Regions from separate parts of the Thalassotalea fusca genome, predicted to be linked through region 1. Evidence: predicted binding sites of a transcription regulator. Region 1 holds the regulator's gene; each other region holds the start of a gene.
The links. The regulator LexA, encoded in region 1, represses DNA repair genes until DNA is damaged. The targets are predictions, from matches to a motif close to TACTGTATNNNNATACAGTA.
Positions count from the first base shown of each region.

Region 2: the regulator LexA is predicted to act here: its motif matches at 1,655-1,674, upstream of recA (recombinase RecA).
Region 3: the regulator LexA is predicted to act here: its motif matches at 2,274-2,293, upstream of ACSLUK_RS00010 (DNA topoisomerase III).
Region 4: the regulator LexA is predicted to act here: its motif matches at 1,961-1,980, upstream of recN (DNA repair protein RecN).

Region 1 covers NZ_JBQRUN010000002.1:120,252-124,457, reverse strand. Annotated here, with positions in the region: gene ACSLUK_RS02935 (SUMF1/EgtB/PvdO family nonheme iron enzyme) at 1-1,308, opposite strand, end outside; gene lexA (transcriptional repressor LexA) at 1,507-2,121, shown strand; gene coxB (cytochrome c oxidase subunit II) at 2,719-4,200, shown strand.
Region 2 covers NZ_JBQRUN010000006.1:63,460-67,665, reverse strand. Annotated here, with positions in the region: gene mutS (DNA mismatch repair protein MutS) at 1-1,314, opposite strand, end outside; gene recA (recombinase RecA) at 1,721-2,740, shown strand; gene ACSLUK_RS09310 (hypothetical protein) at 3,373-3,528, opposite strand; gene ACSLUK_RS09305 (TOMM precursor leader peptide-binding protein) at 3,568-4,206, shown strand, end outside.
Region 3 covers NZ_JBQRUN010000001.1:3,313-7,518, reverse strand. Annotated here, with positions in the region: gene ACSLUK_RS00025 (methyl-accepting chemotaxis protein) at 1-263, shown strand, start outside; gene ACSLUK_RS00020 (hypothetical protein) at 857-1,483, shown strand; gene folA (type 3 dihydrofolate reductase) at 1,661-2,149, opposite strand; gene ACSLUK_RS00010 (DNA topoisomerase III) at 2,336-4,206, shown strand, end outside.
Region 4 covers NZ_JBQRUN010000027.1:29,238-33,443, reverse strand. Annotated here, with positions in the region: gene grpE (nucleotide exchange factor GrpE) at 193-831, opposite strand; gene nadK (NAD(+) kinase) at 996-1,877, shown strand; gene recN (DNA repair protein RecN) at 1,993-3,657, shown strand; gene ACSLUK_RS19075 (outer membrane protein assembly factor BamE) at 3,747-4,094, shown strand.

The DNA.
Region 1 (4,206 bases):
TGTATCGGTTATTTTAGTCGCCCATTCGGCTTCAACTTGCGCGGGTAGCTTAACCCAACTAGCCGCTTTAGTTACTGGGGGAGCATAGGTGCTTTGTGTGTGTCGCCTAACTGCAACCACTGTATAATCATAAGCATGCGCTGGCACGTTGCCATCTATAAACTGCATTTCATCAATATTATTGGCTATCATCTTAAACATTTTTCCCGGTAGTGCATTGCGATAAACGCGATAACTAACAGTATGGTCATGCTGATCGTTGTCCCAGGTTAGCCTAACACTATTACTGTTTTGACTAATCTGAAGATTTTTTACCGGCGCGGGGATTTCGGGTAGCAAATCACGGCGTTTCTGTGCTTGTTGTTGAGCAAATTCAAGTGATAGGATGAATTGCCTAGTTTCGTTCGAAATCGGTGGGATTTGGTTATCTATTACCAACCTAAATCCGTTGACACCACCAGAAAATATCTCGTCTGTTGAACGGCGGTTAGCTAATGGAAAGTGACTCCAGTGCCAGCTACTACCACGGACTACACGACGATCACACTTACCGTCAATACGTGCAGAACCATCTGTTGGTGCACCTTCATAAGTTCCTACGTAGCAATCGGAGAGAAACTCGACTACATTGCTGACCATATCGTGTAATCCAAATGGGTTTGGCTTGTACATGCCAACGATACTGGCGTAGCCAGAATTATCTTCGCAATTTGCAACTTCACCGGTCCAATTGTAGTAGCTTGTATTGTTATTGAGCTGCAATATGCTTTCACCGCGTCGATCTCCGGTATTTTCATAATCACAAACGAGCGTATTGTCTTTATCATCTCCAAAGTAATAATCGGTTTTAGTTCCAGCACGCGCAGCATATTCCCATTCGGCTTCAGAAGGTAGTCGATAGGGTCTGCCAGTTTCTTTTGCTAACCATTGTGCGTACGCATTAGCGGCTTGCCAGTTGATACACACAACAGGCTGATGTTCACTGGTGTTTAGCCTGTTGGTTTCCCAATTTCCTTTGCTGGGCAATAAAAACCACACATCTAACTCGTGTCGGCACGTTTGAGGTACAGGATAATTGGTCATTTCAACGAAACGACGGAATTCAGCAACAGTTACCTCGTACTTACTCATGCCAAAAGACTGGATGTTTACGGTGTGAATAGGCTGTGCATTAGCACGGCTAGTTGACCCCATTTTGAAACTGCCAGCAGGGATTTGTACCATGACAGGTTCGATTGGTTTATTGATAGCGTAGGACACACTGCTAGTGGCAATACTCATAGCAATTAAAAGCTTAGTTATTTTCATAGTTATTCCTCGTAAAAGACTGGCGCAATATGAGCAATAGCGCGGTGAAAAGTCCTATGAAAAACCTAGCTTTAGCTAAAAATAGAAAAATTTTAGAAATATGAATAGATAATTTCTGATTAAATTCAGTACATACCTTGCGTTTATTTACAGGCTGTATACAATGACAGTGATACTGTTCAAAAATACAGGGCTGTTATGCGACCACTTACCCCAAGACAACAACAGATCTTTGATCTGATTAAAGAGAAAATATCAGCGACCGGCATGCCACCAACACGTGCGGAAATTGCTGATTTTTTTGGTTTTAAATCGGCAAATGCGGCGGAAGAGCATTTAAAAGCTCTGGCCAAAAAAGGTTACATTGAAATGTTGCCAGGAACCTCGCGTGGCATTCGACTAGCTGAAGAGTATGCCGAAGAACAAGGACTACCACTTATTGGCCGTGTCGCTGCAGGAGAGCCAATTTTGGCGCAAGAGCACGTTGAAGAGCGTTATCAAATTGATGGTAATCTTTTCCACCCTGCAGCGGATTATTTGTTGCGGGTAAATGGCGAAAGTATGAAAGATATTGGCATATTAGATGGTGATTTACTGGCTGTGCATCAAACGACTGATGTGCAAAACGGTCAAGTAATCGTGGCGCGTGTAGAAGATGATGTTACTGTTAAGCGCTTTAAAAAAGAAGGTAATGTGGTGTATTTACATGCTGAAAATGAAGACTTTGCACCGATCAAAGTAGATCTCGCTAACCAACATTTTAATGTTGAAGGAATTGCCGTTGGTGTAATTCGTTCTGCTGACTGGATGTAATTGTTTTATATATCATCGCTAACTATTAGGTTTATTGGCGGAATGTTCAATAAGCCTAACTTTTACCGTTTTTTGAATCTTTTCTTACTCTCCTAATTAAATCCAATACCAAACTTCCTATCTAACGCGTTTTCAAACGAGTTTTAGATTAAAAAGTAATCAGTAAAAATTTTTCACGAATTTGTCAAATCAGCTTTTTTTCGAGTGCCTGCTTAAAAATACGACAATTACTGTAGTTCGTGTCACCACTGCGTTATAGCGCTTTTAGAGTGGTAACTCTATTGTTTTTATTGCCATTTCTAAGCATAGCACGCTAAATTAAAAATTGACCTAGTTTAATAATTAAGTAATTCTAGATTAGAAAGTAAGCAATAATAAGAATATGGTGGTGTTACGGTTTCTTGCGGAAGTCAGTAGCAAACGCCAAATCAAAAATAACAACAGAAAAATAAAAATGACGTGCCTAGCATGAGCTGTGTATTACTGCCTAAGCATGACTTTACATTTAAAGGGCGGAGGAGATGTCGAGTGAAAAGACGTAACCTAGGTTGGCTGTTATTGGGGTTTTTAGTTTTACCCGGTATAGCTTGGGCTGAAATGGAACTTAATCTTACCCAGGGGGTAACAGAGATAAGTCGAGAAGTGTATGGCTTACACATGTTCGTGCTTTACATCTGTACGGTAATTGGGATAGTCGTTTTTGGTGCTATGATTTGGTCGATGATTTTTCATCGAAAATCGAAAGGCGTAACACCAGCAACATTTCATGAGAGTACAAAGGTTGAGATTATTTGGACGGTAGTGCCAATTCTCATTTTGATTGGTATGGCGATTCCTGCAACCAATACGCTCGTTGAAATGGAAAACAACGACAACTCTGATATCACTATTCAAGTCACTGGTTCTCAGTGGAAATGGCACTACAAATATTTCGATCAAGACATAGAGTTTTACTCTGTATTGGCCACTCCACGTGAAGAATATGACAATCTAAATGGCCAGTCAGCGGAAAAAGGTGAACACTACTTACTGGAAGTTGATCGTCACTTAGTTATTCCGGTCAATAAAAAAGTTCGATTCTTAATTACGTCTGATGATGTTATTCACTCTTGGTGGGTACCAGCGTTTGCTGTTAAACAAGACGCTAACCCAGGTTTTATTAATGAAGCTTGGACCATCGTTGATGAACCAGGGATCTACCGCGGCCAATGTGCTGAGCTTTGTGGTAAAGATCATGGCTATATGCCTGTTGTCGTTGAGGTAAAATCTGAAGCAGACTATGCCGCTTGGATTGATGAGCAAAATAGACTTATTGCAGAAGCTGCTGCAGCTGAGCAAGCGTCGTTAACTGCATCGCTGTCTAAAGAAGAGCTTATGTCGTTAGGTGAACAAACTTACACTGCGTATTGTGCAGCGTGTCACCAACCTTCAGGGATGGGATTACCGCCAGCATTTCCAGCCCTTAAAGGAAGCCCAGTTGCGACCACAGGGCCCATAAACACTCATATTGATATTGTATTGAACGGTAAGGCAGCAATGCCAGCCTTTGGTAAGCAATTAAGTTCAAAAGAAATCGCAGCAGTTGTGACTTATGAACGAAATGCATGGGGTAATGACACCGGCGATCTAGTGCAAGCCGCAGATGTTAAAGCTGCCAGTGGTGGCGCCAGTACCGCTGTACCTGCAGTGAGTGAAGAAGTTGTGGAGACGGTACAAGAAGCCGCTGCAGAAAAAGCACCTGCTGAAGACCTTTCAAAAACATATTCTATGGATGAGCTCATGGCGATGGGCGAGCAAGTATACAACGGTAAGTGCTTAGCATGTCATCAAGCTAACGGTGCAGGGCTACCTCCAGCGTTCCCAGCATTAAAAGGCAGCCCGATGGTGTTGGGTGATGTCAGTGCGCATATCGACATGGTATTAAATGGCAGCCAAAAGAACCCAGCAATGACGCCATTTAAAGATCAATTAACAAAAACGGAAATCGCGGCAGTGGTGACTTTTGAGCGTAACGCTTGGGGTAACGACACCGGCGATCTAGTTCAACCAGCAGATGTAGATGCTGCGAGTGCGAAGTAAGGGGAA
Region 2 (4,206 bases), on a different contig from region 1:
ATCAAGCTCTTTGTCATAACCCGGAGCAATGACACCTCCGTCTCGGATCAATACTGGTGGATTCTCGACAATAGCTTCTGACAGCAGCGTAGCTAATTGTGGTAATGGCTGTATTGCTTTAGTGATAGGCGCTAGCACTTCCTTATTCGTACAGAAAGATAATGTGCCATTAATGTCAGGTAATGCGTGTAAAGCATGTCTAACGCGTGCAAAATCCCTTGGTCTCGCTGTACGTAACGCAATTCGTGAAACGATCCGCTCAATGTCGCCCAGCTGCTTTAGTTGCAGGTGTAAATCATCATAAATGTCCGCTTCAATTAGCGCAGTTGTTGCGTTTTGTCTGGCGACGAGCGTACTGATGTTACGCAACGGAAAGTGTATCCAACGCTTAAGTAAGCGAGAGCCCATTGGCGTGGCACTCTTATCCAATATTGATGCTAATGTATTTTCCTGCCCACCTTGCAAATTCTGTGTTAGCTCTAGATTGCGACGTGTTGCAGCATCCAATATAACGCCAGATTGGTAGGATTCGGCAACAATGGAGCGAATATGTGGTAAAGCGGTACGTTGGCATTCTTTTACATATTGAAGCAAGCAGCCTGCGGCACAAAGCCCTTTAGGGTAATCAGTTACGCCAAAACCATTTAATTCTTTCGTGCCAAATTGTTGATTGAGTTGTTTGCAAGCTGTATCTAGATCGAATTCCCATTCTGGGCGTCGACGTAAGCCTTTTAATCCTTCAACCAAATGAGTGCTTTCCATAGAGTCACTGTACAGTAATTCCGCTGGTGATAAACGTTGTAACTCTGCCTGTACTTGTTCTTCAGATTTTGGCTCGGTAAGAACAAATCGCCCGCTGGTCATGTCTAAATAGGACAAACCAAACCCTTGATTGGCTTGATATAGCGCAACGATCAAATTGTCCTGTCGATCAACCAATAGTGCTTCATCACTGATTGTGCCAGGTGTTACAACCTTCATTACCTTTCGTTCAACAGGACCTTTGCTAGTAGCTGGATCACCTACTTGTTCGCAAATAGCGACTGACTCACCCAGTTGTACTAATTTAGCTAGATAGGATTCAATGGCGTGATAAGGAACACCAGCCATAGGAATGGCATTACCACCAGATTTACCACGCGCCGTTAATGAAATATCGAGTAAGTCAGCTGCTTTTTTAGCATCGTCATAGAATAATTCGTAAAAGTCGCCCATGCGGTACAGCAAGAGGATATTTGGAAAATCAGCTTTGATGGTCAAATATTGACGCATCATCGGTGTATGTGTAGATAGATCAGTGGTTTGTGTCGTCATGGTTAATTTAGTAAGTGATTGAGCAGCCGCTTATATTTATGGAATGGCTGAGACTTCTGTCAAAATAATTGCGCCTATTATGCCATAGTAAAAATAAATAATCGGCGCATTTTCTTGTGAATATTCTAAATTGGAGAGAGGCACATATGCTAGCGCCAAATTCAACTCAACCTAAATTTAAAGCTACTGTATAAAATTCAATATCGTGACGGAAACATGAGTTTTTGAATAAGAACGCGAGCAATAAAGCCTAAATCTAGCAAAGAATATTTCTTTAAATAACAGCTTGTTATACATTTGTGTGGCATTGCACTCAAAAAAACTTAAATAAAATGCTTGATACTGTACGACCATACAGTATACTTTGCCCATATTGAATTTTGATACCCATATTCTGGAGCCGTTAATGGACGAAAATAAAGAAAAAGCCCTGTCTGCCGCACTGAGCCAAATTGAACGTCAGTTTGGTAAAGGTTCTATTATGAAGCTAGGTGAAAACCGTAGCATGGACGTAGAGACGATTTCTACTGGATCAATCGGACTGGATATTGCACTGGGTGCAGGTGGCTTACCTTTAGGTCGTGTTATTGAAATTTACGGACCAGAATCAAGTGGTAAAACAACACTTACATTAGAAGTTATCGCAGAAGCACAACGCAACGGTAAGGTTTGTGCGTTTGTTGATGCTGAACACGCATTAGACCCTATTTATGCTGAAAAGCTTGGCGTTAACATTAACGACTTACTTGTTTCTCAGCCAGATACAGGTGAGCAGGCATTAGAAATTTGTGACATGCTAACCCGTTCAGGTGCAGTAGACGTAATTGTTGTTGACTCAGTAGCTGCATTAACACCAAAAGCAGAAATTGAAGGCGACATGGGTGATTCACACATGGGTCTGCAAGCACGTATGTTATCGCAAGCAATGCGTAAATTAACAGGTAACCTTAAGCAATCAAACACTATGATGATCTTCATCAACCAGATCCGTATGAAGATAGGTGTGATGTTCGGTAACCCTGAAACTACTACTGGTGGTAATGCGCTTAAGTTTTATGCTTCAGTACGATTAGATATTCGTCGCATTGGTGCAGTTAAGAACGGTGACGAGATTGTTGGTAATGAAACGCGTGTTAAAGTGGTGAAAAATAAAATTGCACCACCATTTAAACAAGTGGAATTCCAAATTCTGTACGGTGAAGGTATTAACAACTTAGGTGAGTTAATAGACCTAGGTGTTCAAAACAAGATGGTTGAAAAAGCAGGTGCTTGGTACAGCTACAATGGTGATCGTATTGGCCAAGGTAAAGCGAATGCAACTAAATACCTTAAAGAGAACCCAGAGATCGCAAAAGATTTAGACTCACGCATTCGTGCACAGTTTTTATCTAAAGGCACTGAGCAAGAAGAAACTGTAGCAGAGTAGTTTTATTCTTGTTATGACATATGAGCGGTGCTTGAAAATAGTGCTGCTCGTATGTAACCACATTACCTACAGATAGTGCTTAATTAGCATATATCACTTAGTATTTTCGTTTCCTTTTATCACCATGATTTCCATGGACTGATTTCGCCAAATCTTATTTGCTGTTCATTCCAAAGATAGCTCATTTCTAAATGACCAAGTTACTTTTAAGTCGTTAATTGATAAGTATCATTCCTAATCCATAAATTAAGTTAAAAGATTAATTTTTCTTCCCATCCATTTGATTTTTCGTATTTTTAAATGCGCTTTTATCCCATAGCTTTGTATAAAAAGCATCCGTAACACTTGTTGTCGGTAGGTTGTTTTTATAAGGGGCACCGTCGTAATTTTCAACGTTGACGCATAAAAATAGTCAATGGTGACTTAGAGGGAATTAATGTCACTTTAGGGTCTTATCCTGTCACTTCAGCTTTTTATCGATATTTCCACACTTCTATTCGCTATTTTTTCCGTGCATCTGAGAAATAACGACCAATTTAGGTTGTTGTTATTTATGGTGCATACAATTTTTATTCATTTAAAAGGACTAAAGAAAAAATGAAAAACCTTAATAAAAATAAGAAATTAAGTTTTTATGTATCGAATGACCGTTCAAGAGGCGTTAGTTCGTTTGGTTTAGCGATAAAAGCAGGACGTTGTTCTTCAACGTCATCTACTTGTTGTTGCTGCTGTAGTTCAGCAGAGAAGTAGAGACAATTGCCGTGCCAGCTACCGTGGTGGCACGGCATTATTTTTAGACAAAGCTAAAGTGAGTAGAGGGAATGGCAATGAGCGATGAAAATTTAATATACGTACACCCAGCAATAACATGGCAAACCATCGATAGCGACAAATTACAAATCAGAGTCCCAGATGGACAGCATATAACATTGACAGAAAGTGCAGTACTAGCAGGCGCTATGCTTGAACGATTAATAGAGCCACAAAACTTCGAACAAATTCAAGACTGGGCGCAGCAGAAACAAATCGGTAACGAAGAACTTGAAACTGCATTGGCTACATTACACGAATATTCAATTATTGTAGAGTCGCGAGCTAAGCAAAACCAAGGTGTATTCAATAACGTTCTGAACTTCAATGTTAACTCAAGCAAAAGTATCCGCTCTGGATTGCCTTTCCCATATTTTTCTACAATAGAAGCAAAGGGCACTGGTTATATTTTCAATTGTGTAGAACAAGTAATTGAACAAACACAACCTGTACTCGATGAATTGCAAAATGAAAGTCAAACCGAAGGTCAACACCTGCGAATTGTATGTTCTGATATCGCTGATCAACAGTATTTACTAGAGCAAAACAGGCAGGCAGTGAAAGACAAAATCGCGTGCTTAACCGTTCAATGGACAGATGAATTCTTGTCGATTGGTCCACTTTATATTCCCGAAGAATCAGCTTGTTACGAATGT
Region 3 (4,206 bases), on a different contig from region 1:
GTGTTGAGCAAAGTGAAGAAGCCGATAAGGCGCTTGAAACCATTACCCACGCCGTACACGAAGCCTACGATCGCTCTTCACAAATTGCGACCGCGGCAGAAGAACAAAGTGTTGTGGCACATGAAATTAGCGAAAACTTAGAGTCAATTGTGACAATTGCCGAACAAACTACTGCAGGCTCTCAGCAAACGGCTTCGTCAAGCAGTGAAGTCGCGAGATTGGCCGAAGAACTGCAACAATCAGTGCAAGAGTTTAAGTTGTAACGCCAGTTACAATCCACTATACGAAAAATGCCGCAATTATTATTGCGGCATTTTTGTTTGGTGATTATTCAATCTGCAAACTCTGCTTTAGCTGTATTAATACCAAAGAACAATATTTATCAACAGTTAGCTCCAAAGCAAACCTACGTCCCTAAAGCTATATGATAACCTGGTTATCATTACTGTTGCCGCATATGAGCCTATTTAATTCATCCTTAGTAACCAGTCAGGAGAGTGATAATTTCTCTGACAAATCTTTGTATTGATCAAATAGTTAATTCAATTCGTAAAACCAACATCTTGGCTATCAACCAACCATCACTGTACAAATTTCACTCAAAGTTGACACGTAGTTGGCACATGCGAAGCGTAATTGGCAAATTGTTAGCACATAACTGGCCTTTGAATTGAGACATTCTTTCCATAATCTATCAACTACTTGGCCAAACGCGAAATTGTGCTGTGGCAATGCATACAAAGTTCATGCGCTGACAGTTACTCAACTCAAAATTATCGTGTTGCTTTGTAGAGTTGAACACACAGGCTTCTTATTAAGCCAATCAATTAACATATACACTAAAAGGAGTTTGATAATGCTAACTTTTCACATATTTGCAGGTGCATTAGTATTACTGTCTGGTATCGGAGCGTTGTTATCAGGCAAAGGAAGTAAAATACATCGCAATACCGGAAACGCATTCTTTATTACATTTATTTTGATGGCAGGAAGTGCCACTTACTTGGCTGATGACCCAGTAATCGCTATTGCGTCAATCTACTTTGTATCAACCGCATGGGTAACCATCCGTCGGCCAGAAAAGAAATCGGGAAAGTTTGAAATTATCGCATTTTTTACAATTACCATCGTATGCGCCAGATACTTTTATGTGGCAACAACGTCACCGGCCGGCTTTATGACAACAATGTATTATCTATTTGGCAGTATTGCATTGCTCGCCGCAATGCTTGATTTGAAATTGATTATACAAAAAGGCATTTCTGGCGCTCACCGTATTGCCAGACACTTATGGCGCATGTGTTACGCCCTGTTAGGCGCGGTTCTCTCACTTGTTGCCAATACATCAGGAAAATGGCCCGAATTTATTGACGAAAATTTACCAATATTTCTAGTAATCGTAGTAATGCTTTATTGGTTATTTCGCTTATTGCTTACCGATTGGTTTGCCAAACGAAAAAGTATTATTAAGAAAGGCGCATAGCCAAAGCGATAAATGACTAGCGTTTCAGAATCAGCTAAAAGTGCCTACGACGTATAAACACAAAACCAAAGGCGAGTAAATGAAGTGAAATTCATCAGTGTTCCCCAAAAGTTGCAAACAAATTTTGGGGAATTCTTAGACAATTATTAGCCGATGTCGCGATGGAGTAATTTATTTCTAGCGTTTTTCGTAAACCGCAAACTCTAAGTCATAGGCATTCTTTTCATCAGCCTTGTAGCTCTCGCTGTTGATTTTATGCCATTCATTTAAGTCATAGCTAGGAAATTGCGTATCTCCGTCAATGCTTGCCTGTATATGCGTGATATAAAGTCGTTGAGCAGCAGGTAAGCAATGGGCGTAAATTGCACCACCGCCTATCACCATCACTTCTTCTACATCGCCTGCTTTAACAATCGCTGCGTCTACCGAAGTAACGACCTCAATTCCTTCAGCGTAATAATTAGGATCACGAGAAATTACGATGTTTTGACGTCCAGGCAATGGTCGGCCGATAGATTCATAGGTTTTACGTCCCATCACCACTGGCTTACCCAGTGTCGTCTTTTTGAAGTAAGCGAGATCCGCTGGCAAATGCCAAGGCATGTCGTTGTCTTTACCGATAATGCGATCGTTCGCATGTGCAACAATCATCGAAAGTATTGTCATGGCCGTTTAATTATTTTGGTAAATGATGCACATATTCTACTATCTGCGTTCTATTAGCGTCACTATTTTTCTTATAAGATTCATTAACAACGCGTGGCGATTGACATTAACGCCAGCACTTAAACACTGGATATAAAGACAGTTATCTTTTACACTTAGTCGTTCTATCTATTGACGCAAATTTGAATGAAAGTATATATCGCCGAAAAACCTAGTTTAGGGCGCGCCATCGCTGCTGCACTGCCAAAACCACATAAAAAACAACAAGGCTTTATAGAAGTTGGCAACGGTGATGTCGTCACTTGGTGTATCGGACACATTCTAGAACAAGCCGATCCAGACGCATATGATGAAAAATACAAGAAGTGGCAACTTGATCACTTACCAATCATTCCACAAGCGTGGCAACTCAAACCCAAGTTCAAGACCAAGAGCCAACTTAGCGTTATTCGAAAACTGGTTAAGCAAGCAAGCCAGATAATCCATGCGGGCGACCCTGACCGCGAAGGCCAATTGCTAATAGATGAAGTCATCGATTTTCTCAAAGTGAGTGACGCCAAGAAAAAACAAATTCAGCGTCTGCTTATAAGCGACCTGAACACGCCTGCGGTAAAGCGTGCCTTAAATCAATTGAAACCAAACCTAAGCTTTGTTCCGCTTTCTGTTTCAGCACTTGCCAGAAGCCGAGCAGACTGGCTATACGGCATTAACTTAACAAGAGCTTATACGATACAAGGCAACAAAGTTGGCTATTCTGGCGTGCTATCGGTAGGGAGAGTGCAAACGCCTGTGCTGGGGCTTGTAGTAAATCGTGACAAAGAAATTGCTGAATTTGTTGAAAAACCTTATTTTCAAGTGGCTGCTGACGTAACAACTAAGACGAACGAGACGTTTTCAGCTATGTGGCAACCCAGCGAAGCGTGTCAACCGTATATGGATGAAGATGGTCGCGTACTCAACAAAAAGCTCGCTGAAAATGTTATTGGCCGCATCTCTGATCAGCCAGCAACTGTAACTGATATAAAGAAGGAAAATAAGCAGCAAAATCCCCCCTTGCCTTTTAATTTGTCTGCATTGCAAATCGCCGCAGCAAATCAATTGTCGATGAATGCGAAACTCGTATTAGACGTTTGTCAGAGCCTATATGAAAAGCATCAATTGATTACTTATCCACGCTCAGATTGCCGTTATTTACCGCTAGAACACCATGAGCAAGCACGTACAATATTAGCTAACCTAGCGTCAGCACAACTACCGATATCTGATGAAATAGTTGGCGCTAACGCAGCGCTTAAAAGCAAAGCATGGAATAACAGCAAGGTAACCGCACACCACGCCATAATTCCTACGGAAAAACCACTCAACAGTGCAACGCTGAATAATTTAGAGAAAAACGTTTATCAGCTTATTGCTCGCCAATATGTTGCACAATTTTTTCCTGCCTACACATACAACCATACTAAATTATCGCTCACGATTTCCGGAGGGTTATTCACTGCTACAGCCAACGTTCCAGTTCAAATTGGTTGGAAGCAACTCTTTAACAAGCATAGGTCCAAAGAACATGAGGATTCAGAAAATGAAGCATCAGATTTTTTGCCAGAGGTCAGCAAAGGTGATGTATTACATTGTATTCAGGGACGATTGCTAGAAAAACTCACCCAACCGCCAAAAGCATTTACCGATGCAACATTGCTGGCAGCAATGACGGGTATTAACCGTTATGTCGCCGATAAACACCTTAAAAGCGTGTTAAAAGATACAGATGGATTAGGCACTGAAGCTACCAGAGCGAATATCATAGAGCTTCTATTTAAACGCGGCTTTTTACAACGTGCAGGAAAATCGATTCACGCCACTGATGCAGGAAAAGGCCTGATTGCCGCCTTACCGGAACAGTGCACGAAACCAGATATGACCGCCCACTGGGAAGCTACGCTCAATCAAATTAGTGAACAAAAAGCCAATTATCAAGGCTTTATGACACCGTTAACTCACACATTAACTGAATTAGTTGCATTAGCGTCTAACCAACTTCCCGTTGCCTTAAAAGGCAT
Region 4 (4,206 bases), on a different contig from region 1:
AAGCCTTTAAACTCTCGCTAAGTGAGTAATCTCTTATACGGATTGGTATAAGTTGAACTTTGAGGCTGATTCGCGAGTTTTGGAAGTGTTAGCCGTAATATTGCGGCAATGAGGTGAATTACAGTAGCGCATAAAAAAACCAGCTACACACTAGCTGGTTTTATCAGATTCATTCATTAAACAAATGTACATTTATGCAGTGGCATCTACACTTGACGCTGGTTTTGATACCATTACCATCGCAGGGCGCACTAGGCGACCATTTAATTCGTAACCTTTCTGCATTACTGCAATAACTGTATTAGGCTCAACACCTTCAACTTCCTGCATCGACATCGCTTGGTGCAATTCAGGATTAAATGGTTCATTTTGCGGGTCAATAGCTTTTACACCGAATTTGTCTAGCGCAGATAAAAAGCTTTGTAATGTTAATTCAACACCTTCAGCTATCGCTTTTTGAGTTTCATCTTCAACATTGATGCTAGCAATTGCACGCTCTAGGTTGTCAACTGTTGGTAATAATTCACCAGCAAATTTTTCTAAAGCGAACTTACGTGCTTTTTCTACGTCTTGCGCTGCACGGCGACGAATGTTGTCAACTTCTGCTTTAGCACGAATTACTGAATCTTTCTGATCAGCAACAGTTGCTTGCGCTGCAGCAAGTGTTAATTCAAGTTCATTAATTTTTTCAAATTCAGGGCTAATGTTTTCAGCTGCTGCCGTAAATTGATCACCGACCTGCTCTTCAGCCTGATCGATAATTTCTTGTGCGGCAATTTCTTCAGGTGTTAGACCCGACTCATTCTTATTTTCGGTTGACTCTTTCGTCATGAAAAACTCCAAGTAAAAAATCTAATGTTGCTAATTATGGGGATTCATCACGCTGAATCAAGCTTCAAGTATAAACAATTACAAAAATGTTTTCTTTACAACGCTATAAATTAGCGCGAAACTGCCGATATAAACTGAACTTGTTCACACAAATCCCACATTCAATGAGTAAACTATATAACACGATTGGATTAATCGGAAAACCTAACCACAATGGCGCTAGCACGACTATTGAGACCTTACATCAGTACTTGATAGATGAAGGTTATGAAGTCCTTGTTGAGTCATCTGTAGCGCTTTCAACCAATATACAAAACGCTAAAGTATGTACATTGGTTGAAATTGGCGAACAAGCAAATTTAGCCATAGTTGTTGGTGGTGACGGCTACATGCTCGGCGCTGCTAGAGTGCTTAGTTGTTACAACATTGGCGTTATTGGCGTTAATAGAGGCAACCTTGGCTTTTTAACTGATTTGTCGCCGAACGACTTAATTACACCGCTAGAACAAATATTGCACGGCAAATCACGTTCAGAGCAACGCTTTATCATTGAAGCCGAAGTATACAGACATGGCAAATTGAAAAGCTCCAATAGTGCTGTAAACGAAGCGGTTCTGCACGCTGGAAAAGTCGCCAACATGATTGAATTTGAAGTATATATTGACGGCAGTTTCATGTTTAGTCAGCGTTCTGATGGCTTGATTGTGTCGACGCCTACAGGCTCTACCGCCTATTCCATGTCAGCAGGTGGCCCAATTTTAACGCCAAATTTGAACGCGTTGTCGTTGGTCCCCATGTTTCCCCATACACTCACGAGCCGTCCAATTGTGGTAGATGGTAATAGCGAAATAAAACTTGTGCTGGCAAATGAAAATTACGAAAACCTTCAGGTGAGCTGCGATGGTCATGTGATTCTCGCAGTAATGCCGGGCGATGAAGTCATTATTAAGAAAAGTCCATATACACTTCGCTTAATTCACCCACTCGACCATGATTACTTTAATGTTCTACGTAATAAACTAAGTTGGGGCAACAAGCTTTATTAAACAATATTTCAATCACTTAAGAAAAATTTGCAACTGTTAAATAAAAAACAGTTGCGCCCCTCATTATTACTGTATAAATTAACACCTATATTTATATACAGTACAAATCATCGTTATGCTTATACAACTGAACATTCAGAACTTTGCCATTGTACGCTCACTCGACATCGAATGGCACAATGGAATGACTACCATCACTGGCGAAACTGGTGCAGGTAAATCAATTGCAATTGACGCACTAGGATTATGTTTAGGCGACCGTGCGGTAACCAACGTTGTACGACCAAACAGTAAACGAGCTGAGCTTGCCGCGACATTCGATATTTCAAATAATAAGTTAGCGAAAATTTGGCTAGAAAAGCATCAGTTAGAAACCGACAATGAATGTATTTTAAGACGTGTAATTTCTGCAGAAGGCCGTTCAAGAGCATACATTAATGGGAGTCAGGTACCACTGGCTCAACTTAAAGAAGTAGGCCAACGATTGATCAATATACATGGTCAACATGATCATCAGCTAATCACCAAAAATGGTGAACAACGTAAAATATTAGACAATTATGCGAACCATCAGGATTTACTAGAAGATGTTACGCACTATTATCAACAATGGCGCGAATTGAACATTGAGTTGAAAGCGTTGCAAGAATCCAAGGTGCAACGTGATGCAAAGCAGCAGTTGTTACAATATCAAGTAAATGAACTTGATGAATTTTCCTTGCACGACGACGAATTTGAAGCGCTCGAAGCCGAATACAAGCGCCAAAGTAATGGGCAACATATTCTGAACCAAACGTTACACGTAATGCATATGCTAGCGGAAGACGAACAGTTCAATGTAATCGACACCTTACGCAAAACCAGTGATTCTATCAGTGAGTTAATTCATTTTGATACAAGCTTAGCCAATGTAAATGAAGCAGTCTCTGAGGCGCTCATTCAACTTGAAGATGCTAGTCAGGAACTTCGTCACTATCATGATCGATTAGAGCTTGACCCCGAAACCTATCAAGCCATTGAAGAACGATACTCTACTGCGATTCAACTAGCGAAAAAGCATCAAGTAGCTCCTGAAAAACTATTTAGTCACCATCAACACTTGAAACATGAATTAGCAATGATAAGTTCAGATGAATCTCGCTTATCGAGTGTGTTTGACGATATCGCTAAAAGTAAAGAGCAGTATTACGCTTGTGCGGAAAAGCTCACTCAAGCACGGCAAAAAGCGGCCAAAAAGCTAAGCAAACTGATTACCACCAGTATGCGAGAGTTGAACATGCCACATGGCCAATTTGAAATTGCGATTAATACCAATCAAGACGCTGAACCGAATGCCTTAGGCTTAGACAGCGTAGAATACTTAGTTAGCCTCAATCCAGGGCAATCACTTGAAGCGATGAACAAAGTAGCTTCTGGTGGTGAGCTTTCAAGAATTAGCTTGGCAGTGCAAGTTATTTTGGCTGACAAAGTAATAACCCCTACGCTAATATTCGATGAAGTTGACGTAGGTATTAGTGGACCAACCGCGGCCATGGTTGGAGCCAAATTACAACAATTAGCGGCTAACACCCAAGTGATATGTGTTACTCACTTGCCGCAAGTGGCATGTAAGGGGCACCAACAAATGTTTGTAACAAAATTAACAGACGGCACAAACACAGAGACAAAAGTTACTGAACTATCTGAGCAAGGGCGTGTCCAAGAAATCGCACGCCTATTGGCTGGAGACGTAATAACTGACAGTAGTTTAGCAAACGCTAAGGAGCTGTTAGCTTGCTAGTATGAACAATTAAATGAAAATTTACTTTGTAACTGCTGGCATGCTTAGTTATTATCGCCGTTCAAAAAGAAAGAGGAACATAATAAAGCATGTTGTTACGAGTTATTGCACTTAGCGCTATTTTGGCATTATCAGCTTGTTCAAGTTGGGTATATCGAATCGACATTCCGCAAGGTAACTTTTTAGAGCAAAAAGACATCGATAAACTTCAAATCGAGATGACGAAAGAACAAGTAAAGTTCGTGCTTGGTAGTCCAGTGGTCATCGATGCGTTTAACGAAGATGTGTGGCACTACGTGTATCGATTTAAGTCTGGAAGAGACGAAGAGTTGAACCGCGAGAAAAAGTTTATCGTAACATTTAAAGACAACAAGCTTGTTTCTGCTGAAGGTGACTTTGAATTACCCGAGAGCTTTTATACGCCAATGGTTAACTAATTTGAATTAATTCTCTTTACGCGTACCAGTAGTATATTTATTAAAAAAACGACCTATCAGGTCGTTTTTTAGTTTAGCTATCTGAACTAATTCTAACTAGCTCTGCTTATCC